3 regions of the Rhodoferax sp. EU05-FHT12H12 genome follow, and region 3 is predicted to be linked to each of the others. Evidence: predicted binding sites of a transcription regulator. Region 3 holds the regulator's gene; each other region holds the start of a gene.
The links. Region 3 encodes sigma-54, which starts transcription at its own class of promoters, with help from an activator protein. Its sites were predicted from a motif close to TGGCANGNAANCTGCTTT; they were not measured.

Region 1: AC3WS7_RS05120 (ammonium transporter) is a predicted target of sigma-54. The motif match lies at 8,066-8,083, and genes of this name have one in related genera.
Region 2: AC3WS7_RS15130 (CmpA/NrtA family ABC transporter substrate-binding protein) is a predicted target of sigma-54. The motif match lies at 7,766-7,783, and genes of this name have one in related genera.

Annotation. Positions count from the first base shown of each region.
Region 1 is NZ_JBYTDI010000002.1:65,088-75,624, reverse strand. It holds gene AC3WS7_RS05160 (chalcone isomerase family protein) at 1-38, opposite strand, end outside; gene AC3WS7_RS05155 (putative bifunctional diguanylate cyclase/phosphodiesterase) at 35-2,110, opposite strand; gene AC3WS7_RS05150 (alpha/beta hydrolase) at 2,152-2,994, opposite strand; gene AC3WS7_RS05145 (M20/M25/M40 family metallo-hydrolase) at 3,011-4,471, opposite strand; gene otnI (2-oxo-tetronate isomerase) at 4,549-5,376, opposite strand; gene metW (methionine biosynthesis protein MetW) at 5,402-5,983, opposite strand; gene metX (homoserine O-succinyltransferase MetX) at 5,980-7,128, opposite strand; gene AC3WS7_RS05125 (TMEM165/GDT1 family protein) at 7,268-7,825, opposite strand; yybP-ykoY riboswitch at 7,831-8,025, opposite strand; gene AC3WS7_RS05120 (ammonium transporter) at 8,154-9,356, shown strand; gene AC3WS7_RS05115 (DoxX family protein) at 9,464-9,943, opposite strand; gene AC3WS7_RS05110 (HvfC/BufC family peptide modification chaperone) at 9,955-10,537, opposite strand, start outside.
Region 2 is NZ_JBYTDI010000005.1:121,828-132,364, forward strand. It holds gene pnp (polyribonucleotide nucleotidyltransferase) at 1-1,877, opposite strand, end outside; gene rpsO (30S ribosomal protein S15) at 2,085-2,351, opposite strand; gene AC3WS7_RS15100 (branched-chain amino acid ABC transporter substrate-binding protein) at 2,482-3,795, opposite strand; gene AC3WS7_RS15105 (Hsp20/alpha crystallin family protein) at 3,890-4,279, shown strand; gene tsaD (tRNA (adenosine(37)-N6)-threonylcarbamoyltransferase complex transferase subunit TsaD) at 4,356-5,411, opposite strand; gene AC3WS7_RS15115 (GNAT family N-acetyltransferase) at 5,480-6,238, shown strand; gene AC3WS7_RS15120 (ANTAR domain-containing response regulator) at 6,292-6,939, shown strand; gene AC3WS7_RS15125 (hypothetical protein) at 7,006-7,455, shown strand; gene AC3WS7_RS15130 (CmpA/NrtA family ABC transporter substrate-binding protein) at 7,957-9,201, shown strand; gene ntrB (nitrate ABC transporter permease) at 9,230-10,168, shown strand; gene AC3WS7_RS15140 (ABC transporter ATP-binding protein) at 10,165-10,537, shown strand, end outside.
Region 3 is NZ_JBYTDI010000010.1:12,470-23,006, forward strand. It holds gene ubiA (4-hydroxybenzoate octaprenyltransferase) at 1-317, shown strand, start outside; gene AC3WS7_RS18115 (putative bifunctional diguanylate cyclase/phosphodiesterase) at 381-2,258, shown strand; gene AC3WS7_RS18120 (PsiF family protein) at 2,306-2,626, opposite strand; gene argS (arginine--tRNA ligase) at 2,767-4,464, shown strand; gene AC3WS7_RS18130 (SPOR domain-containing protein) at 4,486-5,130, shown strand; gene AC3WS7_RS18135 (thiol:disulfide interchange protein DsbA/DsbL) at 5,200-5,853, shown strand; gene AC3WS7_RS18140 (exopolyphosphatase) at 5,956-6,888, shown strand; gene lptA (lipopolysaccharide transport periplasmic protein LptA) at 6,964-7,572, shown strand; gene lptB (LPS export ABC transporter ATP-binding protein) at 7,569-8,345, shown strand; gene rpoN (RNA polymerase factor sigma-54) at 8,346-9,959, shown strand; gene AC3WS7_RS18160 (THUMP domain-containing class I SAM-dependent RNA methyltransferase) at 9,956-10,537, shown strand, end outside.

The sequences.
Region 1 (10,537 bases), on a different contig from region 3:
AACAGCGTTTGCCGAAGGGGGAATGGAATGGGTTTCATGATTCACTCTCGTTGTTGTGGCGGTTTGCCATCCACGCCTCCAGGGCCTCCACCGCCAACGGTCGGGCGATGTAATAACCCTGCAGGGTGTGGCAACCACTCTCACGTAAAAATGCCTGCTGCTCTACCGTCTCCACACCCTCGGCCACCACGTTCAGGCCCAGGGCCTCGGCCAAACCAACCACACCACGCACAATGGCGCGCGAATCACTGTCCACATCGGCATCGTTCACAAAAGAGCGATCGATCTTGAGCTGGTTGGGACGCAGGCGCTTGAGGTAGGCGAGTGAAGAGTATCCGGTGCCGAAATCATCGATGGCAATCCCGACACCAAGCTGACGCAGACGCTCGATGATGCGCTGGCTGGTTTCCGTCTCGGCCATCAGCACACTCTCGGTAATTTCGATCTCCAGCTCGTTGGGTTCAATGCCACTGGCGTCCAGCGCGGCCTGCAGGCTGTCGAGCAGGCGGTGGTCGCGGAACTCCAAGGCCGACACATTGACCGCCATATTGCCCACCTGGATGCCACGGGCCTTCCAGTCAGCCAGTTGGCGGCAGGCCTCGCGCAAGGTCCAGACACCCATCTCGGCAATCTTGCCCGACTCTTCGGCCAGACCGATGAACTGGCCCGGCAGCAACAGCCCCCGGGTGGGGTGCTGCCAGCGCACCAAAGCCTCGACGGCCACCATGCGCCCGGTCTTGGCATCGACTTGCGGCTGGTAGTACAGCACCAGTTCGCCATGGGCAATGGCGTGGGCCAGTTGCTGCTCCAGCTCCAGGCTGGCCTGCAGGCGGAAGTTGAGTTCGGAATGGAAAAAGCTGTAGCGCGCACGCCCCAGGGTCTTGGCCTGGTAGACCGCAATGTCGGCGTGTTTGACCAGGGTCTCAAAGTCCTGCGCGTCTTCGGGGAACAGCGCAATACCAATGCTGGCCGATACCCGCACCGTGGTGTTGGCCAATTGCACCGGATCTTCCACCACGCGCAGAATGCGCTCGGCCATCTCGCCCAATGACTCCCAGTGGTCAATGTCGCTCACCATCACCAAAAATTCGTCACCGCTTTGGCGGCACACCACGTCGACCTCGCGCAAGGTATCGCGCAGGCGGCGGGCCACCTCGATCAACAACTCGTCGCCCGCAGCGTGGCCCATGGAATCGTTGACGGCCTTGAAACGGTCCAGGTCGATAAAGAAGATACCGAACTGCTGCTGGTTGCGGTGGGCCTGCAGCATTTCGCGCTGCACCAGGTCAATGAACAAGGCACGGTTGGGCAGCCCGGTGAGCTGGTCGTAAAACGCCATCTGCTGCAGCTGGGCGTTTTTGGTGCCCAACTGGCCAAACAAGGTGCGCAGCTCTTCCTGCACGCGCCCCAAGTGGCGACCCAGCAGGCCCAGCTCATCCTGGCGGCGCCAGACAAAACGGGCCCGGTCCACGATGCTGTCTTGTCCGTGGTCCAGCAGGGCCGAGGCCTGTTCCTTGAGCCGTTCAATCGGGCGCAGCACGCGTGACACCAGCACCGGCATCAGCACCGCCAAAATGGCAAGCACCTGGAGTGCCACCAGCGACAGCATCTGGCTGCGCCGGGCCTGCAGCAAGCCCTGGCCATAGGTCGCATCGAACCACACCACCAGGGTGCCCAGTACTTCGCCTGAACGCACCACGGTCTGGGTCCGCCGGGTCAGGCTGCCGGCAGCGGTTTCGGTGGCCAGGGTCTTGCCGTAGTCCGGGCGCACACGCTCCAACTCCGGGGTGTTGGCCAGTCCGTCTTCAATACGCACCGCCACAACTTGCGGGCTCTCCAGCAAACGCACCGCCGCGGCGTCCAGCGCCACGCGGTCCACGACCCACATGGGTTCGGCAATGGAGACGCTGCCGATCTTCATGAGCGCCGTCTCGCTCTGGGCCAGCAGGGCCTTTTGCGACTTCTCGGCCAACTCCTGCTCCATCGTCAGCAGCAGCAGGGCTGGCAGGGTCACGCCCACCACCACCACCACCATCATGGTGTAACGCAAAGGCAATCCGGCCCGCCAACGGGCACGCAGGCTGGACAAGCTCAGGGGAAAGCGGTTCATAGGGGCGTGTGGCACTCAGACAAGCACAGGTAATGCCAGGCTCAAAAACGCTGGTCCAACCACTGGCGCAGCGCGGCAAACACAGGCGTGGCATCCAGCTCATTAAAAATCTCGTGGTACAGGCCCTCAAAACAGCGCGTGGTGACCACGGCGGCAGGTGCCGCAGCCGCAAAGTCGCGGCTGCCCTGCGGCTGCACCAGCCGATCGTCACCGGCGTACATCAGCAAGGTGGGCACCTTCCACTGCGGCGCCAGGGCTACGGTGGCCGGGCCAGCCGTGGCAATGAAGCGGGCCAGGCGGGCGGAAATGCGGTCGTGCACCAAGCGGTCCGACTGGTACGCCGCCACCACCGCGGGGTCGTGCGAGATGTAGTTGGCGTTGAGCCCATTGCCCACGCGCAGATTGGGGAAAAACTTGGGCAACACCGCCACCAGCAGCTTCTGGAAGCCACTGAGTCCGGGGTTCAGCGCGGGCGAGGACATGACCAGCGCATCCACCGGGCGGATACCCAGTGACACAAAACGCCCCGCCACCAGCCCGCCCATGCTGTGGCCGAGCACGATCAACGGTGTGCTTTTTTCCATGCGGGCGCGTGTGCTGTCCACAATGTCGGCCAGATCGTCGAGCAGGCGGGTGTCGGTGGGCAGGCTGCCCGGGGCACCGCCCGATTCGCCATGGCCACACTGGTCGTAGCCCCGCACCGCAAAGCCCCAGTCATTGAGCTGGCGCGCCACATGGTCATAGCGCCCTGCGTGCTCGCCCAGGCCGTGTACCAAGATCACCACGCCGCGCAAGTGCACACCGGGCTCCAGCGGCCAATCTTGAATGACCACGTTATCGCCATCGCTGGCCACGAAGGTGGTAAGGGTGGTATCAGCGCACATGCAGGACTTCCAGGGTTCAGGGGAAACGGGAGATCACCTGGGCCACCGCTGCAGTGAGCTTCTTGGCATAGGGGACGTGCAAAAATTCGTTGGGCCCATGGGCATTGCTCTTGGGCCCCAGCACACCACACACCATCATCTGCGCCTTGGGAAATCCCTTGGACAGCATGTTCATGAGTGGAATGGTGCCGCCTTGGCCGATGTGGCCACAAGGTGCGCCAAAGTGGGCTTGCGACGCTTCGTTGAGCGCAGCCTCGAACCAGGACGCGGTGCCCGGCGCATTCCAGCCCGTAGCGCTGGACAGCCCCTCGAACGTGACTTTGGCCTGGTAGGGCGCATTGTCTTCCAGCAGCGCTTTGAGCTCCTGCACCGCTGTGGCGGCCTCCACCAGCGGCGGCAGGCGCAGGCTGAGCTTGAAGGCGGTGTAGGGGCGCAACACATTGCCAGCGTTCTTCATCTCCGGAAAACCATCGGCTCCGGTCACGCTCAAGGTAGGCTGCCAAGTACGCTTGAGCAGGGCCTCCAGCGGGTCTGTGGTGGTGGGGAGGGCAAAGGTGGTGGCTCCACCACAGTCGTAATGGGCCCAGGGGAAGCGCTTGAACAGTTCGTCGCCCAAAATACCCGCGGTCGCCTGGGCCTGCTGCAGTCGCTCGCTTGGCACTTCGCAGTGAAAGCTGGCTGGCAAGAGGCGACCGGTCTTGCTGTCTTCCAGACGGTCCAGTACCTGGCGCATGATGCGAAAACTCGATGGCACCAGACCGCTGGCATCGCCCGAGTGGATGCCTTCGGTGAGGATCTCCACCTTGAGCACGCCACTGGCCATGCCACGCAGGCTGTTGGTGAGCCAAAGCTGGTCGTAATTGCCGGCGCCCGAGTCCAGGCACACCACCAGCCCCACATCGCCCAGACGGGGCTTGAGGAGGTCAATGTACGGTAGCAAATCGTAGGAACCGCTTTCCTCGCATGTCTCAATCAAGCCGACCACACGCGGGTGGGCGACGTTCTGGCTCTTGAGCGCCTGCAGTGCAGCGATGGCGGCGTAGGCGGCATAACCATCGTCGGCGCCGCCCCGACCATACAACTTGCCGTCTTCGTATTTGGGGGTCCACGGGCCCAGGTCGTTGCGCCAGCCCGAGAACTCGGGTTGCTTGTCCAAGTGGCCATACATCAACACGGTCTGGGCTGAAGCGCTACCGCTGGCCGCCACCTCAAAGAAGATCACTGGCGTGCGCCCTTCCAGGCGCACCACCTCCAACGTGAGGCCGGAGACCTTTTGCGACTCGATCCACTGCGCAGTGTTGCGCACGACGGTGTCGATATAGCCTTCGCTGGCCCAATCAGCATCGAACAAGGGGGACTTGGCGGGAATGCGGATGTAGTCTTCCAGACGGTGAACAATGTCACGGTCCCAGACTTGACTGACCTGCTCCAGCGCTTGCGGCGCATTCAAGGCGGCGGACGGTACGCGGGCGTTCATGGCGAACTCCTGAATCGGCAGAGTTGGTAAGGCGACATCATGCCATGGGCTCGGCCGCTTCCGGCCGTGGCAAACCCTCAACGCAACAGCGATTGGCGCCAGCGCAGGCCCTGACTGGTGGCGCCAGGTACAGCCCCCCCCCGTGGACGGTACTCGCACCCCACCCAGCCGGCATAGCCCATCTGGTCCAGCAGTTTCAGCAAGTAGCTGTAATTCAGCTCGCCCCCGTCGGGCTCCTCGCGCTCGGGCACACTGGCAATCTGGATATGGCCCACGGCGCCGGTGGGCAGGTACTGGCGCAGCTTGCTGGCCACGTCCCCCTCCGTCACCTGGCAGTGGTAGAGGTCCATCTGCACCTGCAAATTGGGCGCCCCCACCTCCGCCACCACCGCATGGGCCCGAGCCTGGTGGCGCAAAAAGTAGCCTGGCATGTCGCGTGGATTGAGCGCTTCAATCAGCAGGGTGCAGCCCAGCGCCGCCGCCTGCCCAGCGGCCCAACGCAGGTTGTGCACATAGGTGGTGTGCAGCGTGTCCAAATTGGCATCCGGCGGCACCAGCCCCGCCATCACATGGATGCGCGGGCATTGCAAGGCCTGGGCATAACGCAAGGCTTCGATGATGCCCGCGCGAAACTCCGCCTCGCGCCCCGGCAGGCTGGCGGTACCGCGTTCACCGCGGTCCCAGGCGCTGGCCATGGTGGCCAGGTCAGCGCCCCCCGGCGGTGCATTGAGCAGAACCTGCTGCAGGCCCGCCTGTCGCAGCGCGTGCGCAATCTCGCCCGCGGTCCACGCATAGGGAAACAAAAACTCCACCCCCGCAAAGCCGTCATGGGCCGCCGCGGCAAAGCGCTCCAAAAACGGGAGCTCGGGGTACAGAAAGCTCAGGTTGGCGGCAAAGCGGGGCATGGCAGTGGCGGGTTCAGCGCGGCATTCAGCGGGCCAGCTTGTAGACCGAGGTACCGGCGCGCAGATTCGGCACGAAGCGGACGGTACGGCCATCCTGCAGACCAAAGCTGTCAAGCACCCGCAAGCCATTGCGCTGCGCCAAGACAGCCAGGTCGGCGTGGGTGCCGACGCGAATGTTGGGCGTGTCGTACCACTGGTAGGGCAGGCGCTTGGTGACTGGCATGCGGCCTTGCAGGATGCTCAGGCGGTTGGGCCAGTGCGCAAAGTTGGGGAAGGCCACGATGCCGACCCGACCTACACGCGCCGTTTCCTTGAGCATGGTTTCGGCATTACGTAAGTGCTGCAGCGTGTCGATCTGCAGCACCACGTCAAAGCTGGCGTCGCCAAACATGCTCAGGCCCTGATCCAGATTGAGCTGCAGCACATTCACTCCGCGCTGCACGCAGGCCAGCACGTTGGCATCGTCCAGCTCCACGCCGTAACCGCTGCAACCGCGCTCGCGCTGCAAGTAGTCCAACATGGCACCGTCGCCACAGCCGAGGTCGAGCACGCGCGCACCGTGGGGCACCAGGCCGGCGATGGCGTGCAGGGTATTCAAGTCCGTCATGCCGCCACCTTCAAACCGCTGGAAATGCTATCGAAATAAGAGCGCATCACGCCCATGTAACGGGGGTCGTCGAGCAAAAAAGCATCGTGGCCGTGCGGCGCATCGATTTCGGCGTAGCTGACGTCACGCTTGTTGTCCAACAAGGCTTTCACCACCTCGCGGCTGCGTTTGGGACTGAAGCGCCAGTCGGTGGTGAAACTCACCAGCAGGAATTTGCAGGTGGCGCGTGCCAGTGCCTGGCTCAGGTCGCCGCCAAAGGGCTTGGCCGGGTCAAAGTAGTCCAGCGCCCGCGTGATCAGCAGGTAGGTGTTGGCGTCAAAGTATTCGGCAAACTTGTCACCCTGGTAGCGCAGGTAGCTCTCAATCTGGAACTCCACATCCTGGGTGCTGTATTTGTACCCACTGGCACTGGCCAGCACCGCATCCTTCAGCTCACGCCCGAACTTTTCGTTCATCACATCGTCGCTCAGGTAGGTGATGTGGCCAATCATGCGGGCAATGCGCAGCCCCCGCTTGGGGATGACACCATGTTCGTAGAAATGCCCGCCATGAAAGTCGGGGTCAGTGACGATGGCGCGGCGTGCCACTTCATTGAAGGCAATGTTTTCCGCATTCAGGTTGGGCGCACTGGCCACAACCACGGCATGGCGCATGCGTTCGGGGTACTGCAGCGTCCAGCTCAAGGCCTGCATGCCGCCCAAGGACCCCCCCAACACCGCGGCCAGGGTCTGGATGCCCAGCGCATCCAGCAGGCGGGCCTGGGCATTGACCCAGTCTTCCACGGTCACCACGGGAAAGTCGGCGCCATAGACCTTGCCCGTGTCGGGATGGGTGTGCATGGGGCCGGTGGAGCCGAAGCAGGAGCCCAGGTTGTTCACGCCAATCACGAAGAACTTGTTGGTATCCACCGACTTGCCGGGACCAATCATGTTGTCCCACCAGCCTTCGGACTTGTCCTGGCCTTCGTACACACCCGCCACATGGTGTGAGGCGTTGAGTGCATGGCAGACCAGCACGGCGTTGGATTTGTCGGCGTTCAGGGTCCCGTAGGTCTCGTAACTCAGGGAATAGCCGTGGATGCTTGCCCCGCTTTGCAGCGGCAAAGGGGCATCAAACGTGATGGACTGGGGCGTGGCAATCAGCATAAAAACAAAACCCGGCAACGCTAAACGCGGGCCGGGTTGCAATGCCAGAAGGCGGGTCCGTGTTTAGCTGTATTTATTAAGCGCCCGCAAGCTGGAGCAAATTGGCGCTGTGAGCGGGCAGTATACCAAGCGGGCCCTTTCAGGCCAGCAGCGCCACCAGGCCCAGCACCGCAAAAATCAGCGCCGATACCAGGTGCACCACGCGCATCGGCACCAGGCGCGTCATGCGCTCGCCCAGCCAGACCACGGGCGCGTTGGCCAGCATCATGCCCAGCGTGGTACCTGCCACCACCCAGAAGTAGGCGTTGTAGCGGGCGGCCAGCATGACGGTGGCGATTTGGGTTTTATCGCCCATTTCGGCCAGAAAGAAGGCCACCACGGTCGTGCCAAAGACGCCCCAGCGCGGCTGTGCATCGGTGTCTTCTTCGTCGAGCTTGTCGGGGATCAACATCCACACGGCCATGGCAATGAAGGAGGCGCCCAGAATCCAGCGCAGGGTCGTGGGGCCGATGACGGTGGTGACCCAGGCCCCCAGGGCGCCGGCCATGGCATGGTTGGCCAGGGTAGCGACCAGAATGCCCCAGACGATGGGCCAGGGTTTGCGAAAACGCGCGGCGAGGATGAGCGCGAGCAACTGGGTTTTGTCGCCCATTTCTGCAAGCGCAACGATACCGGTGGAGAGGAAAAAGGCTTCCATGAATGAAGAGTCCATGGCCGGGGACCTACCCATGACTGCACGACACCCCCGGCCGAAATCAGAGGCGTGCAGTCAAAGGTCTCGCCAAAACCCGCGAAACGGGCTCTGCTTGCGCCATGGGTGCCGTTGCCGGCACCACAAGTCTGTTGACGCAAGCCCCTCTCAATGAAGAAGGGCGGCTACTCCCCAATGACAGCCCGCATTGTACCCGCCGGCCCCTCAGGCCCCGCGGCCCCGATCTGGCGCATTTTTTGCTTTCTTTTGGTGCATGGAGCAAATTTCACATGGATTTGCACCAATAAGCAGCATTTCAATACAAGAGGAACTTATGGAAGCACTCAAACAGGGCGCGGATGCCTTGTTCATCCTGCTCGGCGCCATCATGGTGTTGGCCATGCACGCCGGTTTTGCCTTTCTGGAGCTGGGTACGGTCCGCCGCAAAAACCAGGTTAATGCGCTGGTGAAGATCCTGGTGGACTTCTCGGTCTCCACCGTCGTCTACTTTGCGGTGGGCTACGCCGTGGCCTATGGCACCACCTTCTTCGTGGGCGCAGAGCAGTTGGCCGCCAAGAACGGCTACGACCTGGTGAAGTTCTTCTTCCTGCTGACCTTTGCTGCCGCCATTCCCGCCATCATCTCGGGGGGGATTGCCGAGCGCGCCAAGTTCTGGCCCCAACTGATTGCTACCGCGGTCATCGTCGGTTTTGTCTACCCCTTTTTCGAGGGCATTGTGTGGAACCAGCACTTTGGCGTGCAGGCCTGGATCAAGGGCCTGACCGGCGCCGAGTTCCATGACTTTGCCGGCAGCGTGGTGGTGCACGCCGTGGGCGGCTGGATTGCACTGGGCGCCGTGCTGCTGCTGGGCGCGCGCAGCAACCGCTACCGCAAGGATGGCGCCATCTCCGCACATCCACCGTCCAGCATTCCCTTCCTCGCACTGGGCGCCTGGATTCTGACGGTGGGCTGGTTTGGCTTCAACGTGATGAGCGCGCAGACGCTGGACAAGATCAGCGGGCTGGTGGCAGTGAACTCCCTCATGGCCATGGTGGGCGGCACACTGGCCGCGCTGGCAGTGGGCAAAAACGACCCGGGCTTTGTGCACAACGGCCCGCTGGCCGGGTTGGTGGCAGTGTGTGCGGGCTCCGACCTCATGCATCCGCTGGGCGCGCTGGTGGTGGGCGGCGTGGCCGGCGCCATCTTTGTGGTGATGTTCACGCTCACGCAGAACAAATGGAAGATTGACGACGTGCTGGGCGTATGGCCCTTGCACGGCCTGTGCGGCACCTGGGGTGGCGTGGCAGCCGGTATTTTTGGCAGCCAGACCCTGGGTGGCCTGGGCGGCGTGAGCCTGGGCGCACAGGTGATTGGCACGCTGATGGGCGTGGCCTGGGCCACCGCCGGGGGCTTTGTGGTCTACGGCGTGCTCAAGGCAACCATCGGCCTGCGCCTGAGCCAAGAGGAGGAATTCGACGGCGCCGACCTCTCCATCCACAAAATCAGCGCAACCCCCGAACGCGAGGCCAACTGGTAGAACGGAACCAAGAGGCCTGATTGCTCCTGATTCAGGAGCTGCTTGCGCATATTCCACGGGGCCTAGAGGCCAATTTGATACTCAAGGTACCCCGCCGGATCGCGGACTCAGGTTGGCAGCGATGCCCAGCGCCGCAACACAGGCCCCAGCGATAGGCGGCCACAACCATACAAGGCCAACACCGCCAGCAGCACACCCCAGGTCACGTGCTGTTGCAAGGCCGCGGGCGCAATCTCGGCCAGTGCCAGCACCGCCACGCCATTCACCACACTGAGGCCCAGCGCCGCAAACCGCCCGGCCAGGCCCAGCACCAGCAACACGGGCAAGACCAGTTCACCCGCAGTGCCCATTGCTGCGGCCACTGCGGGCGAAAGCAGGGGCACGTGGTACTCGTCCGCAAACAGGGCCAGCGTGATGTCCCAGTCGCGCAGCTTGGTCAGACCCGAGAGAAAAAACACCTGCGCCACATACAGGCGCGCCAGCAGCGCAGCCAGGGGTTGCAAGGCGTTCAGACCTCGCTCTACCCAGTCCCACAGCGCCAGCGCGCGGGCAGTCCTGGAAGAGGCGAGGAGGTGCAAAGAGGGCATGGAGGTAGGCGTCATCGCGGCGTGGGTGGGGTTGAAAAATCAGGGGCCTGGACGGCCAGCAGCAGTCCGCTCTGCACGGCGTCGGTGAACCAGGCGTTGATGTCGAGTTGCGGGGCGGCATCCATGGCCGCCCCCAGCGACACGCCTTGCAGCAGGGCCGTCGCAAAAAGGGCCTCGTCGGGCAAGGCATGCCGCAACCGCGGGCGGTAGCCCTGGCGCCAGACCAGGGCATTTTCCGCCTGGCCCGCGCGCAGCAGGGTTGCCGCCTCGGCCAGGGTCACCCCCTCATCCCCATGCGCCAGCACCAGGCTGGCCGCGGGCCATGGGCTGTGCAGCAGTGCCGTGCCGGGGGCGAGCTGGAGCTGCAGCACGTCCAGGTCGTGGCTACCCAGCAGGGCCAGGGTGGCGGGCTGCAGTTCGGCATCGGGCGCACTGGCACAGGTGTGCAGCGCCCACTCCACCCGGGCAACATCGGCCAGGTACGGATCGTCTGCCAGCTGTGGGCTGGCAGCCACAAAATCGATCAGAGTGTTGCCCCACCGCGCCATGTCGCCCACCTGGGGCGGCGAGGCATGCCACAGCGCGCGCGCCAGG
Region 2 (10,537 bases), on a different contig from region 3:
ACCTTGCCGATTTCGACTTCAGCAGTGATCTGTTCGATGCGGCGCTTGGCTTCGTCGGCCTTGGCGGCGTCGGTTGCGGCGATGGTGATGGTGCCGTCTTCCTCGATGTTGATCTGGCAACCGGTTTCTTCGGTCAGCGCGCGAATGACGGCGCCGCCCTTGCCGATCACGTCACGGATCTTCTCTGGGTTGATCTTCATGGAGTACAGCTTGGGCGCGAAGCTGGACACTTCGGTCTTGGCTTCGCCCATGGCGTTTTGCATTTCACCCAGGATGTGCATGCGCGCTTCCTTGGCCTGGGCCAATGCGACTTGCATGATTTCCTTGGTGATGCCCTGGATCTTGATGTCCATCTGCAGCGCGGTAATACCATTGGTGGTACCGGCAACCTTGAAGTCCATGTCACCCAGGTGGTCTTCGTCACCCAGGATGTCGGTCAACACGGCAAAACGGTTGTCTTCCTTGATCAGGCCCATGGCGATACCGGCCACGTGTGCCTTCAAAGGCACGCCAGCGTCCATCAGCGACAGGCAGCCGCCGCAGACGGAAGCCATCGACGAAGAGCCGTTGGATTCGGTGATTTCCGACACCACACGCATGGTGTAGGGAAACTCTTCTTTCGTTGGCAGCACGGCAACGAGTGCGCGCTTGGCCAGACGGCCGTGGCCGATTTCGCGACGCTTGGGCGTACCCACGCGGCCGGTTTCGCCAGTAGCAAAGGGAGGCATGTTGTAGTGCAGCATGAAGCGGTCTTCGAAGTCGCCGCTCAGAGCGTCAATACGCTGCGCGTCACGCTCGGTGCCCAGGGTGGCAATCACCAAGGCCTGGGTTTCGCCACGTGTAAACAGGGCAGAACCGTGGGTGCGGGGCAGCACGCCGTTGCGGATTTCGATGGCGCGCACAGTGCGGGTGTCGCGGCCGTCGATACGGGGCTCACCGGCCAAAATCTGGCTGCGCACGATCTTGGCCTCGATCTCGAACAGCAGGCCTTCCACGGCCACGCTGTCAAACGCGGCGCCATCGGCCTTCAGAGCCGCCATGACTTCAGCGTAGGCGGCACGGCAAGCTTGGGTACGGGCTTGCTTGTTGCGGATTTGGTAAGCGGCAACCAGCTTGTCCTTGGCCAGTGCATCCACCTTGGCAACCAGCGCTTCGTCCTTGGCGGCGGGCTTCCAGTCCCACACGGGTTTGCCAGCATCACGCACCAGTTCATGGATCGCGTTGATGGCAATCGCGCCCTGCTCGTGGCCAAACACCACGGCGCCCAACATGATTTCTTCGGACAGTTGCTGGGCTTCGGACTCGACCATCAGCACAGCAGACTCAGTACCGGCAACGACCAGATCCATGATGGAGTCTTTGCGGGCAGTCTGGCCGGGGTTCAACACGTATTCGCCATTGACGTAGCCCACGCGGGCTGCACCGATGGGGCCGTTGAACGGAACACCAGACACGGACAGCGCAGCGCTGACGGCGATCATGGCGGCGATGTCGGCGTCGACTTCAGGGTTCAAGGACACGGTGTGGATCACCACGTGCACTTCGTTGAAGAAACCTTCGGGGAACAGGGGGCGGATCGGGCGGTCGATCAGGCGGCTGGTCAGCGTTTCAAATTCGCTGGGGCGGCCTTCGCGCTTGAAGAAGCTGCCGGGGATCTTGCCAGCGGCATAGGACTTTTCCAGGTAGTCCACGGTCAGGGGGAAGAAGTCCTGGCCGGGCTTGCCTTCAGTCTTGGCAACCACAGTAGCCAGCACCACAGTACCGTCCATGTCCAGCAGCACGGCGCCGGTGGACTGGCGAGCGATTTCGCCGGTTTCCATGGTGACCGTGTGTTGGCCCCATTGGAAGGTCTTGGTAACTTTGTTGAAAATACTCATGTTTATCTCCGTTGAGTTGTAGAAGGTGCAGGCCACCTCGCACTAGCCCGGAGTCAACATCACAGTCCACGATGCCATTCCAGAAAAACTCCGACGCGACCGGAATTGCTTTGGAATGACACAGCTTCGCTCTGTTTTTGCCGTCTCCGAAGTAAAAAACGCCTGAGCTAGTGACCTAACTCAGGCGCTTCTCATTCGTTGAATCGTTTACTTGCGCAGACCCAGCTTGGCGATCAATGCGACGTAACGGTCAGCATCTTTGCTCTTCAGGTAGTCCAGCAGCTTGCGGCGACGGCTCACCATGCGCAGCAGACCGCGGCGACCATGGTGGTCTTTGGCATGGGTCTTGAAGTGGGGGGTCAGTTCGTTGATACGGGCGGTCAACAAAGCCACTTGGACTTCGGGGCTGCCGGTATCGCCAGCTTGACGGGCGTTGTCTTTGACAACAGCGGCTTTGATGCTAGATGCAATCATGTGTTTTCCTGGTAATTTGGGACTGCGCGCTGGGCGCCGCCCCGGTTTGTACAACTTGCGCCAAGGGCTGGAACTGCCGTTGGCGTGCGCCTTGCCGAATGCAAAGCCGCTCGATTATAACCCGGTCGGGTCAGGGGCGCACCATCTTGCAGCTGGTGGCCTGCTCTGCTGCCGCGGCGGGCACACTTTTCACCACGCGAAAGCCATAACCCGAGCCTTCCACGTCAAATTTGACGCCCGGCGTGCCCTGGCGCTCCATCATGCCCACCACCAGCGGCTGCTGGAACTGGTGGTCGGCCGCACGCATGGTGCCTGTTTGACCACTAAAAGTGACGCTAGCCCGCTCCAGTTGTGCGGCGACAGCTACCATATCCATAGCGCCATTGGCGGCCACAGCGCCCTGTTTGCCTGCCGCCTCCACGCTCTGGGCCAACGCTTCAATCAACAGCTGCATGCGCATGTGCACATAGTCGTCCTCGGCCTTGGGGTAACGCACGCGGAAGGATTTGTAAAACGCCTCGCTGGCGGCAGTCTGCACATTGGGCAGCCAATCGGCCACCGCCACCACCTTGCCAAGGCCGGCGTCACCAATCGCTGCCGGGGCACCCAGGGCGTTGCCGTAGAAGGTGTAGAACTTGCCGTCAAAGCCCACATCCTTGGCGGCCTTGATGAGCAGGCTCAAATCGTTGCCGAAGTTGCCGGTAATGACGGCGCCCGCACCGCTGGCCTTGATTTTGGTGGCGTAGGGCAAAAAGTCTTTCACGCGGCCCAAAGGGTGCAGCTCGTCGCCCACCACCTGCACATCCGGGCGCAACACGCCCAACTGGCGCTTGGCCTCGCGGCCCACGGCTTGGCCGAAGCTGTAGTCCTGGCCAATGATGTAGACGCTCTTCAAGGCCTTGTCGTCCTTGAGCACATCCATCAGCGCGGCCATGCGCATGTCCGAATGGGCGTCGAAGCGGAAATGCCAGAAGCTGCACTTCTCGTTGGTCAACTCGGGCAACACGGCGGCGTAGTTGAGGAACAACACGCGGCGCGCCGGGTCGCGCTCGTTGTGCTTGTTGATGGCGTCGATCAGCGAGGCCGCCACACCCGAGGAATTGCCCTGCAGGATCACGCGCGCACCACCGTCGATGGCGGAACGCAGCGCCGACAGCGCCTCTTCGGTCTGACCCTTGCTGTCAAAACGCTCCAGCAGCAAGGCCTGGTTGCCACCCGCGCTGGCGGGCAGCTTGACACCACCGCGCGCATTCACACGCTCCACAGCCCAGACGAAGTTGCGGAAGGCCGCTTCGCCGCCACTGGCGTTGGCGCCACTAAAACCTTCGATGACGGCCACCTTGAGTGGCGCGGGTGTTTGGGCGAAGGCACTGGCCACCGTCAGGGCGCTGGCAAATAGCGTCTTGGTCGCCAATTTCAAGGCCTTGGGAAGAAGAATAAACATGGGGAATTTCTCTTGAAATGTGAGGGAAAGCGCGCAGCTTGGGAACATGCGGCGCTCACGGTGAGAGCCGCGCAGTGTACTAGGAGTCCACACCATGTTTTTTGCCTCTGCACCTTCCGTGTTCCAGCCCTCTGTGCGCCGTTCGGTGTACGCACCCACGGGCCGCTCGGTCGACCGTTTCTTGCAAGACGCCTTGTTTTCGGCACGCCAAAGCGGTAGCGCCTACACCCAGGACGAGACCAGCTTCACCCTGACACTGGACATGCCCGGCATCACCAAAGAGCAGCTCAGCATTTCCATTGACGGTACCGTGGTCCGCATCCAGAGCAAGGAAGACGCCCCCCGCCGCTACCGCGCCGCCTACGAGCTGCCCCAAGAGGTGGACAGTGCCCAGAGCGAAGCCAAGCTGGAACACGGGGTGTTGACCCTGAAATTGGTGAAAAAAGTGCCCGTGGACACCGCCACCGAACTGACCATCCAGTAAAGCTCCAGCGCCAGCACCAGAACGCTATGTTTTTAATAGCTGCTTGCGCATATTCCACGGGGGCTAGTGGCAGTTTTTATAGTGAATGTAGGGGCCAGCGCGGTTTCACGTCGAAGGCGTAATTCGCACTGGCCTGCTGCAAGCCACTTTGCAGCCGCATGGCCGCCGCCATGGCAATCATGGCGCCGTTGTCGGTACACAGGTGCAGTTCGGGGTAGTGCACACGCACACCACGCTTGGCGCACTCGGCATTCAGCAGCTCGCGCAGCTTGCGGTTGGCGCCCACACCACCGGCCACCACCAGGCGCTTCAGGCCGGTCTGCTTGATGGCAGCCATCGATTTCTTCAACAGCACTTCCACAATCGCCGCCTGCGTAGACGCCGCCAAGTCGGCCTGCTGCTGGCGCGGCAGTGCGTCGAAGGTGGCCACCGCACCAGCCGCCACCATGCGCTGGCTCTGCACCAGCACCGCGGTCTTCAGGCCCGCAAATGAAAAGTCCAGGTTGCCACTGTGCAGCAGCGGCCGTGGCAACGGGTAGGCCGTGGGACTGCCCTCCTCCGCCAGTTTGGACAACAGCGGCCCACCCGGATAGGCCAGGCCCATGAGCTTGGCCGATTTGTCGAAGGCCTCGCCCGCGGCGTCGTCAATGGTTTCGCCCAACAACGCGTAGCGGCCCACGCCGTCCACCCGCATCAGCTGCGTGTGGCCGCCCGACACCAGCAGCGCCACAAACGGGAACTCGGGCGGGTCGGCACTCAAAAATGGGGAGAGCAAATGCCCTTCGAGGTGGTGCACGCCCAGCACCGGCTTGCCCAGCGCCGCACCCAACGCACAGGCCACGCCCGCCCCCACCAACAAGGCACCGGCCAGACCGGGCCCGCGCGTGTAGGCCACCACATCCACCTCTTGCAGACTGCGGCCACTCTCATTCAGCACCTGCTGGGTGAGCGGCAGCACGCGGCGTATATGGTCGCGGCTGGCCAGCTCGGGCACGACCCCGCCATAGGCTTGGTGCATCTCGATCTGGCTATGCAGCGCATGGGCCAGCAGCGTGGGTACGGCCACGCCTTGCGACTGCACCATGGCCACGCCTGTTTCGTCACACGAGGACTCGATTCCCAACACCAGCATGCTTGTTTCCTTCAGAGCCACCGAGTTTAGAGGATGGGGCCCCGCACGGCCCCGGGCACAATGACCGCATGCACCTGCCTTTGACCGATGACGCCATTGCCCGGCTGGAAACCTCCACCTGCGACGCCGTGGCCCCGCCAGCCCATGAGACCCTGGACGGCTGGCTGCTGTCATTCGACACCTCCACCGTGGGCCGCGCCAAGAGCGCCGTGCCGCTGCGCCACCACAGCCTGAACCCCGCCGCCCTGCCCGACATCTGTGCGCGCTACGCACAGCGTGGCCTGCAACCGATTTTTCGGCTGGCCGATGTGGCGGGCTTGGCCGACGTGCAGGCCGAACTGCGCCGCCTGGGCTTTGCGCCCACCCAAGCGACGCTGGTGCAGGTAGCGCCCACCACGGCAGTCGCGGCCCTGGCCGACCCCGCCGCGGCCACCTGGTCGGCCACACCGACCCCACCGTGGGCGGCCGTATACACCGCACCAGGTTTTGACCCGGTGGATGGCCAGCACCGCGTGCAGGCCCTGAGCCGCGGCCAACACGGCGTATACGCCACCGTGGTGCAGCAGGGCCAGCCCCTGTGCGCGGGCACCGCGGTCTACAGCCAGGGCTGGGCCAGCTTGCACGGGCTACGCACCACCATGAGCGCACGCGGCCAGGGCCTGGCCCGGCATGTGATGGCCTGCCTGGCCCAAGAGGCACTGCACCGCGGACTCCCAGAAACGTTTTTGCAGGTAGAAGCCGAAAACACCGCCGCCCTCGCCCTGTACCGGCGCGCAGGCTTTGTAACCGCCTGGTGCTACCACTACTGGCACCCCAACGCAGATTGAGTGCTGGCGACATGCCAAAGATTGGCGCGACTTTTGCATGCAATGATCGGCGTATGACCGAGCCGCTACGCATCGTCGTGATCAACGCTGACTTGCTGGTCAATGACCCGCAGGACACCCACGCCCTGCACCAGGCGGAACGCTCGCGCAGCCTGCGCATTGGCCTGCTGGAAAACGGTTTCAACCTGGTCGCTTCGCTGCCGGCCGATGTCTACCTGACGGAGCGCCTGGCCCAGCTGCAGCCGGACATGATCATCGTGGACGCTGAAAGCGACGCCCGCGACGCGCTGGAACACGTGGTGATGGCGACCCGCGACGAGCGCCGCCCCATCGTCATGTTCACCAACGACAACGACAGTGGCAATGCACGTGCCGCAGTGGCCGCCGGGGTGTCGGCCTACATCGTGGCGGGCCTGCAGACGGAGCGCATCCGCCCGATTCTGGACGTGGCCCTGGCCCGCTTCCAGCACGAACAAGCCCTGCGCAAAGAACTGGATGCCACGCGCACCGAACTCCATGAGCTGTCCGCCGCGCTGCAAGACCGCAAAGTGATCGATCGCGCCAAGGCGCTGCTGATGCAACGCCAGCAACTCAGCGAGGAGGCGGCCTACGCCAAACTGCGCAAAACGGCCATGGACAAGAACCTCAAGATTGTGGACGTGGCCCAGCGCATGCTGGATGTGGCCGACTTGTTGTCTTGAAACAAGGACACAACTGCTTACCTGCCGTTCACACCCTGGGAACTTTTGCGGGCTATGCTGAGAACCATGTCACACGAAATACCCATGGAACAACTGGCCGCCGAGGTGTATGACGCCGCGCCCGTGGCCGTGCAGGAGCGCATGGTGTCGCAACTGGTGGGGAAAATCTACGAAACAGCGCCGGTGACGGTGCGCAGCAAGCTCATCCTGCACCTGATGAAACCCCTGGGCGTGTTGTCCCTGGTGGCCGTGGCCGACGGCATCTTCGCCAACATCCGCTTTCGCAATGGCTGGCCTGATGTGCAGGTGCTGCCCGACGATGTGAAGAACGTGGAGCCCCAGGATGTGGTGGCACTGACGCACTATGCGCAGCAGGTCAGCCTGCATGTGCTGGACGGGTTGGCCAATGTCGTCATGGCGTCCCCGGTGGTGGCCACCTCCGCCGCCACGGCCCTGCTGGTCCACATCCTGATACAGCGCAAGCGTGCAGACCGCCGCGCAGAGCAACGCAGCTAGTCACCGCGGGCCGACTCTGCCGAGGCCACAGGCCGCGACGGCAACACCCCAACAGCAACTCAAAAAACCAGCACGGCCGCCCCAGCCCCCCCCTGCGCAAATGCATGGGCCGGCCAGAGAGCGCACCAAGCCGCGGCATACCCACGGGGCGCAGGCCCCAAAAGTACCACCCCCTGGCGCTTGCGCCCGCTTTGGTGCAGTGCACAAAATCAGTGCGTCACGCGAATTTTTAAGCAAAATAGGCCCGAGACCAACGTAGATACTGCGCAAGCAGCTCCTGAATTCATAGCATATTGCAGCTTGAACAAGCTGGCACAGACATTGCGTTAATCCCTGCGAGACCGACAACGGTCATGCACTGCACCCCACCTAACGGCGGGTAGGGCTCAGGGCAAACAGGACAAAGGCGTCCCCACGGGTTCACTTGCGCACCACGCAGCGAACCCAGTGCGGACGCCTTTTTTGTTTTTCGTTTTGTGTTTTTACTTTTGGAGCTTGCGTATGACTGACCTTCTGAAAGCCAAACTCAGCCGCCGTGCTGTTCTGCAAACCGCCGCTGTGGGCGCCATTGGCATCGACCCCGCACTGCGCGCGGCAGTGTACGCCGCAGGCTCGGACGCTCCCGAGAAAACCGAGGTCAAGATCGGCTTCATCCCCCTGACCGACTGCGCCAGCGTGGTCATGGCTTCGGTGCTGGGCATCGACAAGAAGTACGGCGTCACCATCATCCCCAGCAAGGAAGCCAGCTGGGCCGGCGTGCGCGACAAGCTGGTGAACGGCGAACTGGACTTCGCCCACGTGCTCTACGGCCTGGTCTACGGCGTGCATCTGGGCGTGGGCGGCCCCAAGAAAGACATGGCCGTGCTGGCCACGCTCAACAACAACGGCCAGGCCATCACCCTGTCCAAGAAACTGGCCGACAAGGGCGCCGTGGACGGCGCAGGCCTGGCCAAGCTGATGGCCGCCGAGAAGCGCGAGTACACCTTTGCCCAGACTTTCCCCACCGGCACCCACGCCATGTGGCTGTACTACTGGCTGGCAGCCCACGGCATCAACCCCATGAGCGGCGCCAAGGTCATCACCGTGCCGCCGCCACAGATGGTGGCCAACATGCGCGTGGGCAATATGGATGGCTACTGCGTGGGCGAGCCCTGGAACCACCGCGCCATCATTGATGGCATTGGTGTGACCGCCATGACCACCCAGGACATCTGGAAAGACCACCCCGAAAAGGTGCTGGGCACCACGGGCGACTTCGTCAAGAAGTACCCCAACACCGCCCGCGCCGTGACCGCCGCCATTCTCGAAGCGGGCCGCTGGATCGATGCCAGCCTGTCCAACAAAAACAAGATGGCTGAAACGATTGCCGACAAGAGTTATGTGAACACCAGCGTAGACGCGATCAACCAGCGCATCCTGGGCCGCTACCAGAACGGCATGGGCAAGACCTGGGACGACCCCAACTACATGAAGTTCTACAACGAAGGTGCGGTCAACTTCCCCTACCTCTCCGACGGCATGTGGTTCCTGACCCAGCACAAGCGCTGGGGCTTGCTCAAGGACCACCCCGACTACCTGGGTGTGGCCAAGCAGATCAACCAGATCGACATCTACAAGCAGGCCGCCACCGCCAGCAAGACGCCGCTGCCCAAGAGCGACATGCGCAGCAGCAAGCTGATGGACGGCGTGGTCTGGGATGGCAAGGATCCCAAAAAGTACGCCGACAGCTTCAAGGTCAAGGCCTGAGTTCCACCCCACCCACAAGGAGGTCACCATGGTGAGCGCCGTTTTTCACTCGCCCCTGGCTGCTGCAGCCGAGGGGTCTGCTATAAAAAAAGAAGCTGCTAGCGCAGTATCCACGGGGGCTAGCATGCCAAAAAGCACTCAAACGGTGGTATCCACCGCCCCCGCACAAGCCAAACCCGGCTTCGACTGGCGCGGCCTGCTGCTGCAGGTGCTGCCGCCGTTGCTGGGCCTGGCCTTGCTGGTCGGTATCTGGGCGCTGGTGAGCGTGGGCACGTCGGCCAGCATCCCCAGCCCGCTGGAGACCTGGAAGCAGGCCGTCGTGTTGTTCAGCGACCCGTTCTACCGCAAGGGCCCCAACGACCAGGGTGTGGGCTGGAACGTGCTGTTCTCGCTGGAGCGCGTGGCGCTGGGATTTGGCCTGGCGGCTGCGGTGGGCATTCCGGCAGGTTTCATGATCGGCCGCTTTGAATTTTTGAGCCGCATGTTCAACCCGCTGATCAGCCTGCTGCGCCCCGTGTCGCCGCTGGCCTGGTTGCCGATTGGTTTGCTGGTATTCAAGGGTGCCAACCCGGCCGCCATCTGGACCATCTTCATCTGCTCGATCTGGCCCATGATCATCAACACCGCAGTGGGCGTGCAGCGCGTGCCGCAGGACTACATGAACGTGGCCCGCGTGCTCAATCTCAGCGAGTGGAAGATCGTCACCAAGATCCTGTTCCCCTCGGTGCTGCCCTACATGCTGACCGGCGTGCGCCTGGCGGTCGGCACGGCCTGGCTGGTGATCGTGGCGGCCGAGATGCTGACCGGTGGCGTGGGCATTGGTTTCTGGGTGTGGGACGAGTGGAACAACCTCAACGTCAAGAACATCATCATCGCGATCTTCGTGATCGGCATCGTGGGCCTGCTGCTGGAGTACGCCCTGATCAAACTGGCGACAGCGTTCACATTCGAAGAGGTGAAGTCATGAGCAACAGCAAGTACATCGAAATCCAGGGCGTAGAACAAACCTTCAAGACCAAGAAGGGCCTGTTCCCCGCGCTGCGCGACATCAACCTCACCGTGGCCAAGGGCGAATTTGTAGCGCTCATCGGGCACAGCGGCTGTGGCAAGTCCACGCTGCTCAACCTGATTGCCGGCCTGACCACGCCCACCGCAGGCAACCTGCTGTGTGCCAACCGCGAAATCGCAGGCCCCGGCCCGGAGCGTGCCGTGGTGTTCCAGAACCATTCGCTCCTGCCCTGGCTCACCTGCTTTGAGAACGTCTACCTGGGCGTGGAGCGCGTATTTGGTGCGGGCTCCAAGAGCACCGGTGCGGCGTCCGAGAACAAGGCCCAGT
Region 3 (10,537 bases):
ACACCGAATACGCCATGGTGGACCGCGATGACGACCTGAAGATCGGCATGAAGACCTCGGCCATCACGCTGGGGCGCTGGGATGTGCCGGCGGTGCTGGGCTTCTATGTCGTCTACCTCGCCCTGTGGTCCTGGCTGGTGCTGCCCGCACTCACGCGCCCCTGGGCCTGGTGGCTGGGGGTGGCGGTAGCCGGCGCCCAGGTGGTGTGGCACGGCACGCTGATTGCCGACCGCGGACGCGAGGGCTGCTTCAAGGCTTTTCGCCTCAACCATTGGGTGGGCTTGGCCGTGTTTTGCGGGGTGCTGCTGGGCGTTTAGGCGTGACGGTTTGCGGGCTTTGCGTTAGCATGAATCCACGCCAACGCTTGGAGTTCCGCTTCCATGAACGAGCCCGCTGCACAGGACCCTGATGCCATCGTGCAGGCGCGTACACGCCGCTTGCGACAAATCTCGGGGCTGGTGTTTGCGGGCCTGCTGGTGGCCACGACGGGGTATGTGCTGGAGCGCAACTGGGCCATCGTGTGGCTTTTGTTGCCGGGCATGGCGCTCATGCTGGCCTGCCTGTGGCTCAGCCGTCTGGGCCGAGTCAATTTTGCCAACCTGCTGTTCCTGTTTTCCCTGACCGGGCTGGTGTGCGCGCTGACCTGGGTCAGCGAGGGCATCAAGGATGTGGCGCTGCTGTCCTTTCCGGCCTTGCTCATCATGGCCGGCTTGCTGGTGACGGCGCGCGCATTTTTTGCACTGCTTGGCTGCATGGTCGTCTACCTGGTGTTCCTGAATCTGGCCACCGAGGTGCTGCACTGGCGCAGTACCGGCTATGTGAGCCCGCCGGACGAGCAGTTGCGCGATGTGTTGACGATTCTGGTGGTCAGCGGCTTGGCCATCTGGCTGATCCTGAACGACTTGCAGAAGGCCTTGGCGAATCTGCAGTTGCAAATCGCGCGCTACCGCGAGTCGCAGGCGCAACTCACCTACCTGTCCCAACATGACGGCCTGACCGGTTTGGCCAACCGGGGGCTGGGTCGTGAGCGGATGGAGCGTGCCTTTGCGCTGGCGCACCGCCAGAACCTGCGCGTGGCCTTGCTGTTTGTGGATCTGGACAACTTCAAGGTCATCAATGATTCGCTGGGCCACGCTGCCGGGGACGACTTCCTCCGGCAAGTGGCGCAGCGCCTGAACCAGGCGCTGCGCCAGGCCGACATCGTGGCCCGCCACGGAGGGGATGAGTTTGTCATTGGCCTGTGTGATGCGGGCCATGCTGACAGCGTGGCGGCGGTGGCCGCCGAGGTGTTGCAACGCATGGAGATGCCCTTCACGCTCAAGGACACCGAGGTGTCCACGTCCTGCTCCATTGGCATTGCATTGTTTCCCGATGACGGCGGAGACTACGAAACCCTGATGCGCCAGGCCGATGTGGCCATGTACCGCGCCAAGGAGTCGGGGCGCAATGCCTTTCGCTTTTTTGATGCGGCCATGCAGGCCGACTTGCAACACAACCTGCAGCTGGTCGCCAGCTTGCGTGTGGCGCTGGCACGCCAAGAATTTGTGCTGCATTACCAGCCCGTGTTTGACCTCCAGACGGGACGGCTGGTGGGGGCCGAGGCCTTGATCCGCTGGCAACACCCGGAGCAGGGCTTGCTGATGCCGGGGCACTTCATTGCTGCGGCCGAAAAAGCGGGCGTGATTGTGGAGATCGGCGAGTGGGTGCTGGTGCAGGCCTGTCAGCAGGCGGCGCAGTGGCAGCGGGCCGGGGCGCCGCTGGTGCTGGCGGTCAATCTGTCGCCGGTGCAGTTTCGCCGGGGCAATGTGGAGCAGGTGGTGGAAGCGGCTTTGCGCCAGTCGGGCTTGCCCGGCCACTGTCTGGAGCTGGAGATCACCGAATCGACGCTGATTGAGGACACTGAGCGTTTTGTGGTGTCACTGCAGCGTCTCAAGGCGCAGGGGGTGTCGATCGCGATCGACGACTTTGGCACCGGTTACTCCAATTTGGGCTACCTGCAGCGCTTTGCGGTGCACAAGCTCAAGATTGACCAATCGTTTGTCAAAGGCATGCTCGACAGCGAGCCACAACACGCCATGGTGGCCGCCATCGTGCAAATGGCCAAGGGCCTGCGCCTGGTCTCCCATGCCGAGGGCATTGAGGAGGAGCGCATCCGCGATGCACTGCGCGCGCTGGGTTGCGAGCAGGGGCAGGGGTACTGGTTTGCCCGGCCCGAGCCGGCCGACGCCTTTGGTCAGCGCCTGGCGCCGGCCGAGTAGGCATGAAAAAGCCCGCACAGTGGCGGGCTTGGCGGAGGGCGCGGCGCTTATTTGGCGCTCAGGCACTCACTCATGAACTTCTTGCGATCGTCGCCTTTGAGGTCTTTGGTCTTGGCGTCGGCGTTGCAGGTCTTCATCTTGTTTTGCTGGCTGGTGCCGGCGTCAGCGGCGGCCGCTGCGGGTTTGGCGCTCAGGCATTCGCTCATGAACTTCTTGCGCTCGTCACCTTTGATGTCCTTGGTTTTGGCATCGGCGTTGCAGGTCTTCATCTTGTTCTGCTGGGCGGTAGGGGCCTTTTCGTCAGCGGCGTGTGCGCCTCCGACGGCCAGTGCCAGACCCAAAGCCACGAGGGAGATCAATTGTTTCATCAGTCGTCCTATCCAAAAGATGGCAGCGATGCCGCCGTTGTAGAAAAAACCCTAGCACTTACAAGCATATAACGGAAAGATGTCAGCGCCGTTGACGGCCTGACCCCCGGGCTTTCCCGAGGGGCCCGTAAAATCGGTCCATGCTCACCGTCAAACACGATCTTTTGCAAGCGCTGGCCGCTTGCCTGGAAAAACTCTCGCCCGGCTCGGCCGCCAAGGCCGCTTTTGAATCCCCCAAGGTTGCGGCCCATGGCGATTTCGCCACCACTGCGGCCATGCAGCTGGCCAAGCCTTTGAAAATGAACCCGCGCCAGCTGGCCGAAGCCCTGCGCGCCGACCTGTTGGCCACGCCGGTCTACGCCCAGTGGGTGCAGGACATTGAGATTGCCGGGCCCGGCTTCATCAATATCCGCCTCAAGCCCGCTGCCAAACAAGAAGTGGTGCGCGAAGTGCTGGGCCAGGGCGAGCAGTACGGCTACCAGCCCCGCAATGGCCAGCGCGTGCTGGTCGAGTTTGTCTCGGCCAACCCCACCGGGCCCCTGCACGTGGGCCATGGCCGCCAAGCCGCGCTGGGCGACGCCATTTGCAATCTGTTCGGTACCCAGGGCTACGCGGTGCACCGCGAGTTCTATTACAACGACGCGGGGGTGCAGATCGACACCCTGACGAAGAGCACCCAGCTGCGTGCCAAGGGCTTCAAGCCCGGTGACAGCTGCTGGCCCACCGACCCGGACAACCCGGAAAGCAAGGCCTTCTACAACGGCGACTACATCGCCGACATTGCCGAGGCCTTCAAGGCCAAGGCGTCGATCAAGGCCGACGACCGCGAGTTCACGGCCAATGGCGATGTGGACGACTACGACAACATCCGCCAGTTTGCGGTGGCCTACCTGCGCAATGAGCAGGACAAGGACCTGCAGGCGTTCAACCTGCACTTTGACCAGTACTACCTGGAGTCCAGCCTGTACACCAGCGGTCGCGTGGAGGCTGCTGTGAACAAGCTGGTGAGCAACGGCAAGACCTATGAGCAGGACGGCGCGCTGTGGCTCAAGAGCACGGACTATGGGGATGACAAAGACCGCGTGATGCGCAAAAAGGATGGCACCTTCACCTACTTTGTGCCGGACGTGGCCTACCACATTGCCAAGTGGGAGCGCGGCTTTACCAAGGTCGTCAATATCCAGGGCACCGACCACCACGGCACCATTGCCCGCGTGCGCGCCGGCCTGCAGGCGGCCGACGTGGGCATCCCCCAGGGCTACCCCGACTACGTGCTGCACACCATGGTGCGCGTGGTGCGCGGCGGTGAAGAGGTCAAGATCAGCAAGCGCGCGGGCAGCTATGTGACGCTGCGCGACCTGATTGAATGGACCAGCAAGGACGCGGTGCGTTTCTTCCTGCTGAGCCGCAAGCCCGACACCGAGTACACCTTCGACGTGGACCTGGCCGTGGCCAAGAACAACGACAACCCGGTCTACTACGTGCAGTACGCCCATGCGCGCATTTGCTCGGTGCTGGCCAGCTGGGGTGGTGATGTGGTCGGCCTCAAGGCCGTGGACCTGTCGGCGCTGGAGAGCCCGCAAGCCCAGGCGCTCATGCTGCTACTGGCCAAGTACCCCGAGATGCTGAGCGCTGCGGCGGAAGGCGAAGCTCCGCATGACGTGACGTTCTACCTGCGCGAGCTGGCCGCCAGTTACCACAGCTATTACGACGCCGAGCGCATCCTGGTGGATGACGAGGCGGTGAAGCTGGCGCGTCTGGCGCTGGTGGCCGCTACCGCCCGCGTATTGCACAATGGCCTGGCCGTGCTGGGCGTGAGTGCCCCGCAAAAAATGTGAGATTAAGAGAGAAAGCAGCACATGAAGTTTGAACGTGGCGGAACCGTTGTGGGGTTCATTGTGGGCGTGGTCGTCGGCCTGGGTGCTGCGCTGGCCGTGGCAGTCTACGTCACCAAGGTACCGGTGCCCTTTATCAACAAAAGCCAGAGCCGCAGCGCCGACCAGAACGAGGCCGAAGCCCAGAAGAACAAAAACTGGGACCCCAATGCCATCCTGTATGGCAAGAACCCGGCTCCCGCCGTGCCACCGGCCACCACCCCGGCGTCCGCTGCATCTGCAGCCAAAGCCAAGGCCGAGGTGAAAACGGAGGCCAAGCCGGATGCCAAGGCCACCAAACCAGAGGCCAAGGCTGAGCTCAAGCCCGCCGTGTCAGCCGATCCGCTGGGTGACCTGGCCAAGGCCAAGACCGCGGCTCCCGCAGAGGCCGATGCCTTTGTGTACTTTGTGCAGGTGGGCGCCTTCCAGAAGGCCGAAGATGCCGAGAGCCACCGTGCCAAGCTGTCGCTGAGCGGTATCGAGACCAAGATTTCCGAACGTGAACAGTCCGGTCGTCCGGTGTTTCGGGTGCGCGTGGGGCCTTTTGACAAGAAGGAAGACGCCGACAAGGCCAAAGACAAAATGGACAAGTCCGGCATGGACACTGCTTTGGTTCGGGTGCAGCGCTGAGCGCGGGCTCCACAGGAACTTTCCCGGTGGGGCCCTGTCCCACCAGCCCCTTTACACAGTGAGACGGATATGAAACGACGCGAATTCACGCAACTGACCACTGGCGCAGCCTTGGCTTCGGCTACTTTGCTGGGCACTTCGGTACACGCCCAGGCCAGCAAGCCCAAGGCAGGGACCGATTACCAGGTGCTGGACCCACGGGCTGCCGTGGAAGCTGGGGCTGGCAAGATCGAGGTGGTGGAGTTCTTTTGGTACAGCTGCCCGCATTGCAATGCGTTTGAGCCCACATTGCAGGCCTGGATCGCCAAGTTGCCCAAAGATGTGGTGTTGCGTCGTGTCCCCGTTGCGTTCCAGGACAGTTTTGTACCGCAACAGCGCCTGTATTTCACACTCGAAGCCATGGGCTTGGTCGAGAAACTGCACGCCAAAGTGTTCGCCGCCATCCACGTCGAAAAGAAGAACCTTGCCAGCGGCGAGGCGATTCTGGAGTGGGTGGGTCAGCAGGGCGTGGACAAGGCCAAGTTTGTGCAGCAGTACAACTCCTTCACCGTGGTGACCAAGGTGACCAAGGCCACGCAGTTGCAAAACGCCTACAAGGTGGAGGGTGTGCCTGCGCTGGGTGTGGCAGGGCGTTACTACACCGATGGCTCCATGGCTGGCAATATGCAGCGGGCCTTGCAGGTGGTGGACACGCTGGTTGCCGACGTCCGCGCAGGGCGTTAATCCGCCGGGTTTTGTTGCTGGTTTTGCCGCGGGTGGGGTGCCGGCCTCCAAGGGCCGGGGCTAGAATGGTTTGGCCCCCCAACCTTTGTGGAGACCGTTCCCATGGCGCAGCAGAAATTTCGGCTTGTCACCCGCAGCGATTTTGATGGACTGGTATGTGCGGTGCTGCTCAACGAGCTGGACCTGATCGACGACATCAAGTTCGTCCACCCCAAGGACATGCAGGACGGCAAGGTGGAGGTGTCCGACCGCGACATCACCACCAACCTGCCTTACGTGCCGGGCGTGCACCTGGCGTTTGACCACCACGAGTCAGAAACGGTGCGCAACACCGGCGAGCGCCCCAATCACATCATCTTGCCCCACGCGGATTCGGCCGCGCGCGTGGTGTTTGACCACTATGGCGGTGCCAACCGTTTCCCGGCACGCTTTCACGACATGATGGAAGCGGTGGACAAGGGCGACTCGGCCCGCTTCAGCCACGACGAAATCATGGCCCCCACAGGCTGGGTGCTGCTGAACTACCTGATGGATTCGCGTACCGGCCTGGGCCGTTTCCGGGAGTTCCGCGTCAGCAACTACCAGTTGATGATGGACTTGATCCAGTACTGCCGAAACCACGGCATCGACGAAATCCTGCAGCTGCCCGATGTGGTGGAGCGCGTGGATCTGTACTTTGAGCACGCGGCCAAGGCCAAGGAGCAGCTGCTGCGCTGTTCCACGGTGCATGGCAATCTGCTGGTGCTGGACCTGCGCAACGAAGACACCATCTTTGCGGTGAACCGCTTCATGGTCTACGCGCTGTTCCCCCAGACCAATATCTCCATCCACGTGTTGTGGGGCCTGCAGAAGCAAAACACCGTGTTTGCCACCGGCAAGTCCATCACCAACCGCACGTCCAAGACCAATATTGGCGAGCTGATGCTGGGCTACGGCGGGGGCGGCCATGCCAACGCGGGCACCTGCCAGGTGGAGAATGACCGCGCTGCCGAGGTGCTGCAGGCGCTGACCACCAAAATTAACGCCGACGGCTGAACCCGCCAGGGCGCGAAATGCGCAAAGCGCTCGGTACAATGGCCGAAGCGCTTTTCGAGCAAGTTTCGTGCCTTTATGAAAAATACCCTTTTGTCGGTGTCTTTGTGGCTGGTGATGGCCGGTGTGGCGGGTCACGCCTGGGCCGAAAAAGCCGACCGCAACAAGCCCATGAACGTGGAAGCAGATGCCCTGCGCTACGACGACCTCAAGCAGGTCAGCGTCTTCACCGGCAACGTGGTGCTGACCAAGGGCAGCATCGTCATCCGTGGTGCCCAGCTCGAAGTGCGCCAGGACCCCGATGGCTACCAGTTTGGCCTGGTCACCGGTTCTGCGGCCACCCCGGCATTCTTCCGTCAGAAGCGCGATGGCTTGGACGAATTTATTGAGGGCGACGGTGAAACCATTGAGTACGACGGCCGCGCCGACACCGTGCGCTTCATCAAAAAAGCCCAGTTGCGCCGACTGCGTGGTGCCACCCTGGCCGACGAGGTGACGGGCGCCAGCATCCTGTACGAAAACCTCAGCGACCGCTTCACCGTGGACGGTGCGCCCAAGAGCGCCACCGCCCCCGCAGGCCGGGTGCGGGCCATGCTGACGCCCAAACCCGACGCTGCGGCGCCCGCCGTGCCCCAAGCCAGCCCCACCTTGCGCGCCACGCCGCAACTTGAGAAAGCCGCCCAGTGAGCGCGCCCACCCAAGAAGCCCCGGACACCAGCACCGGGCGGCTGGAAGCCCGGCATTTGCAAAAGTCCTATGGCAAACGTCAGGTGGTCAAGGACGTATCGCTGGCCGTGCGCACGGGGGAGGTGGTGGGGCTGTTGGGCCCCAACGGCGCGGGCAAAACCACCTCGTTCTACATGATCGTGGGTCTGCTGCGCGCCAGCGCAGGTGACATCACCATCGATGGCCAGTCCATTGAGCACATGCCCATCCACCGCCGCGCGCGCCTGGGGCTGGGGTACCTGCCGCAAGAGGCCTCGATATTCCGTAAGCTGAATGTGGAAGACAACGTGCGCGCCGTGCTGGAGTTGCAGCGCGACGAGGCGGGCAACCCGCTGAAGTCGGCCGAAATTGAGTCGCGCCTGACCGCGCTGTTGCAGGACTTGCGCGTGGAGCACCTGCGCGAGTCGCCTTCGCTGGCCTTGTCGGGTGGCGAACGGCGCCGGGTCGAGATTGCGCGCGCATTGGCCACGCGGCCTCGCTTCATCTTGCTGGACGAGCCCTTTGCCGGTATCGACCCGATTGCCGTGATCGAGATCCAGCGCATCATCAACTTCCTCAAGGGCCGCGGCATTGGGGTGCTGATCACCGACCACAATGTGCGCGAGACCCTGGGCATTTGCGACCACGCCTACATCATCAGCGACGGCCATGTGCTGGCGCAGGGCACCCCCTCCGAGATCGTGAACAACGCCGATGTACGCCGGGTGTACCTGGGCGAACACTTCAAGATGTAGATGAAACAAGGTCTTTCACTACGCGTCTCCCAACACCTGGCGCTCACGCCCCAGTTGCAGCAGTCCATCCGTCTGCTACAGCTCTCCACGCTGGAGCTGAGCCAGGAGGTGGAGCAGATGCTGGACGAAAACCCGTTTCTGGAGCTGACCGAGGACCGGGCCGAGCGCGAGGACTTCGGCCTCAACGCCGCCGACGCCACCGTCAGTGAAGGCGATCGCCTGTCCGAGAGCGGTGAGGCGGACTATGCTCCTAATTCTGTAGCTGACTACGCAACATCCACGAGCGCTAGCAGCACAAATGATGAGGAATCCACACCGCTGAGCAGCAGCGACGAGCCCAACTGGGAGGGGGACGGCACCACCGAAATGACGCCCGATGACGGCGAGTGGGGCGTGGACGCCAAGGCCAAGGCCAACAACCTGGGTGACGATGAAGAGAAAGACGCCACCGAGCTGGCACGTTCCGCCGAATCACTGCAGGCCTTTTTGCACCGCCAGGCCCTGAGCCTGCGCACCACGGCCACCGATGCGGCGGCGCTGCGTTTTCTCATCGAATCGCTCAACGACGATGGCTATCTGGAAGACCCGCTGGAAGAACTGGCGCGCAGCCTGAACCCCGGCGATGAAGAGCAGCTGCAAGACCTGGTGCACCACTTCACCGTGGCGCTGGGTCTGCTGCACAGCCTGGAACCCGTGGGCGTGGGCGCGCGCGACCTGGGCGAGTGCTTGCGCCTGCAAGTGGCGCACCTGCTGCAACTCGCGGATGAGGAGGGGGAGGTCGACCGGACCGAGGTGCTGCAGGTGGCCCTGGGCATTTGCAACAAACCGATGGACCTGCTGGCCCGACGCGACATCAAGCGCCTGGTGCAAATGGGTGTGGGCAGCGATGCGCTGGTGCGCGAAGCGATTGCGCTGATCGCACGGCTGGAGCCCAAGCCCGGACGCCGCTTTGTGGACGTGGAGCGCAACATCGTGGTGCCCGACGTGTTGGTGGTGGCGATTGGCAAGGTCGGTGGCACGCCCAAGTTCCGCGTACAGCTCAACCCCGAGGTCATGCCGCGCCTGAAGGTGCACGACATTTATGCCAACGTGCTGCGCAACCACCGCGGTGGCCGTGACGGTGCAGGCCACGCGGCGCTGCAGCAGCGCCTCCAAGAGGCGCGCTGGTTCATCAAGAACATCCAGCAGCGCTTTGACACCATCCTGCGCGTGAGTACGGCCATTGTGGAGCGGCAGAAAAACTTTTTCACCCACGGCGAGTTGGCCATGCGCCCCCTGGTGCTGCGCGAGATTGCCGACGAACTGGGCCTGCACGAATCCACCATCAGCCGCGTGACCACCGCCAAGTACATGGCCACCCCGTTTGGCACCTTCGAGCTCAAGTACTTCTTCGGCTCGGGCCTGGGCACCGAGAGCGGCGGCAATGCCTCCAGCACCGCGGTACGCGCGCTCATCAAGCAGTTCATTGCCTCCGAGAGCAGCAAGAAGCCCTTGAGTGACAACCAGATCTCTGACATGCTCAAAGAGCAGGGTATCGAATGCGCCCGGCGCACCGTGGCCAAATACCGCGAGGGCCTGAAGATTGCCCCCGCCTCACTCCGCAAAGCGCTATGAACCAACTGACCCTTTTTCTCCCCTGTGCCGCTGGCGTGGAGGAGTACCTGGCGCCGGAGATTTTGCAAATCACCGGCCTGCCGCCCGGCTGCGTGACCAAGCAGCGCGGTGGTGTGGCCGTGCGCACCTCGTTTGCGCACGCCATGTTGCTCAACCTTTACAGCCGCCTGGCGCAGCGCGTGCTGGTGCTGGTGTCGTACACCGAATACCGCAGCGAACAAGACCTGTACCGCGCCGGTCTGCAGGTGCCGTGGGAGCAGTGGTTCACACCCAAGGAAAGCATCAAGGTCGAAGTGACGGCGCAGCACAGCCCGTTGACCTCGCTGAACTTTGCCGCGCTCAAGGTGAAGGACGCCGTGTGCGACCGCTTCCGCGAAGTGGCGGGCGGTGTGCGTCCCGACGTGAACACGCAGTGGCCCGATGTGCGTATCTACGCCCACCTGACCACCGACAGCTGCTCGCTCTACATCGACACCTCGGGTGAACCGCTGTTCAAGCGTGGCTGGCGTGAGGACAAAGGGGATGCGCCGCTGAAAGAGACCCTGGCCGCGGCCATGATTGCGGCCAGCGGCTGGGCC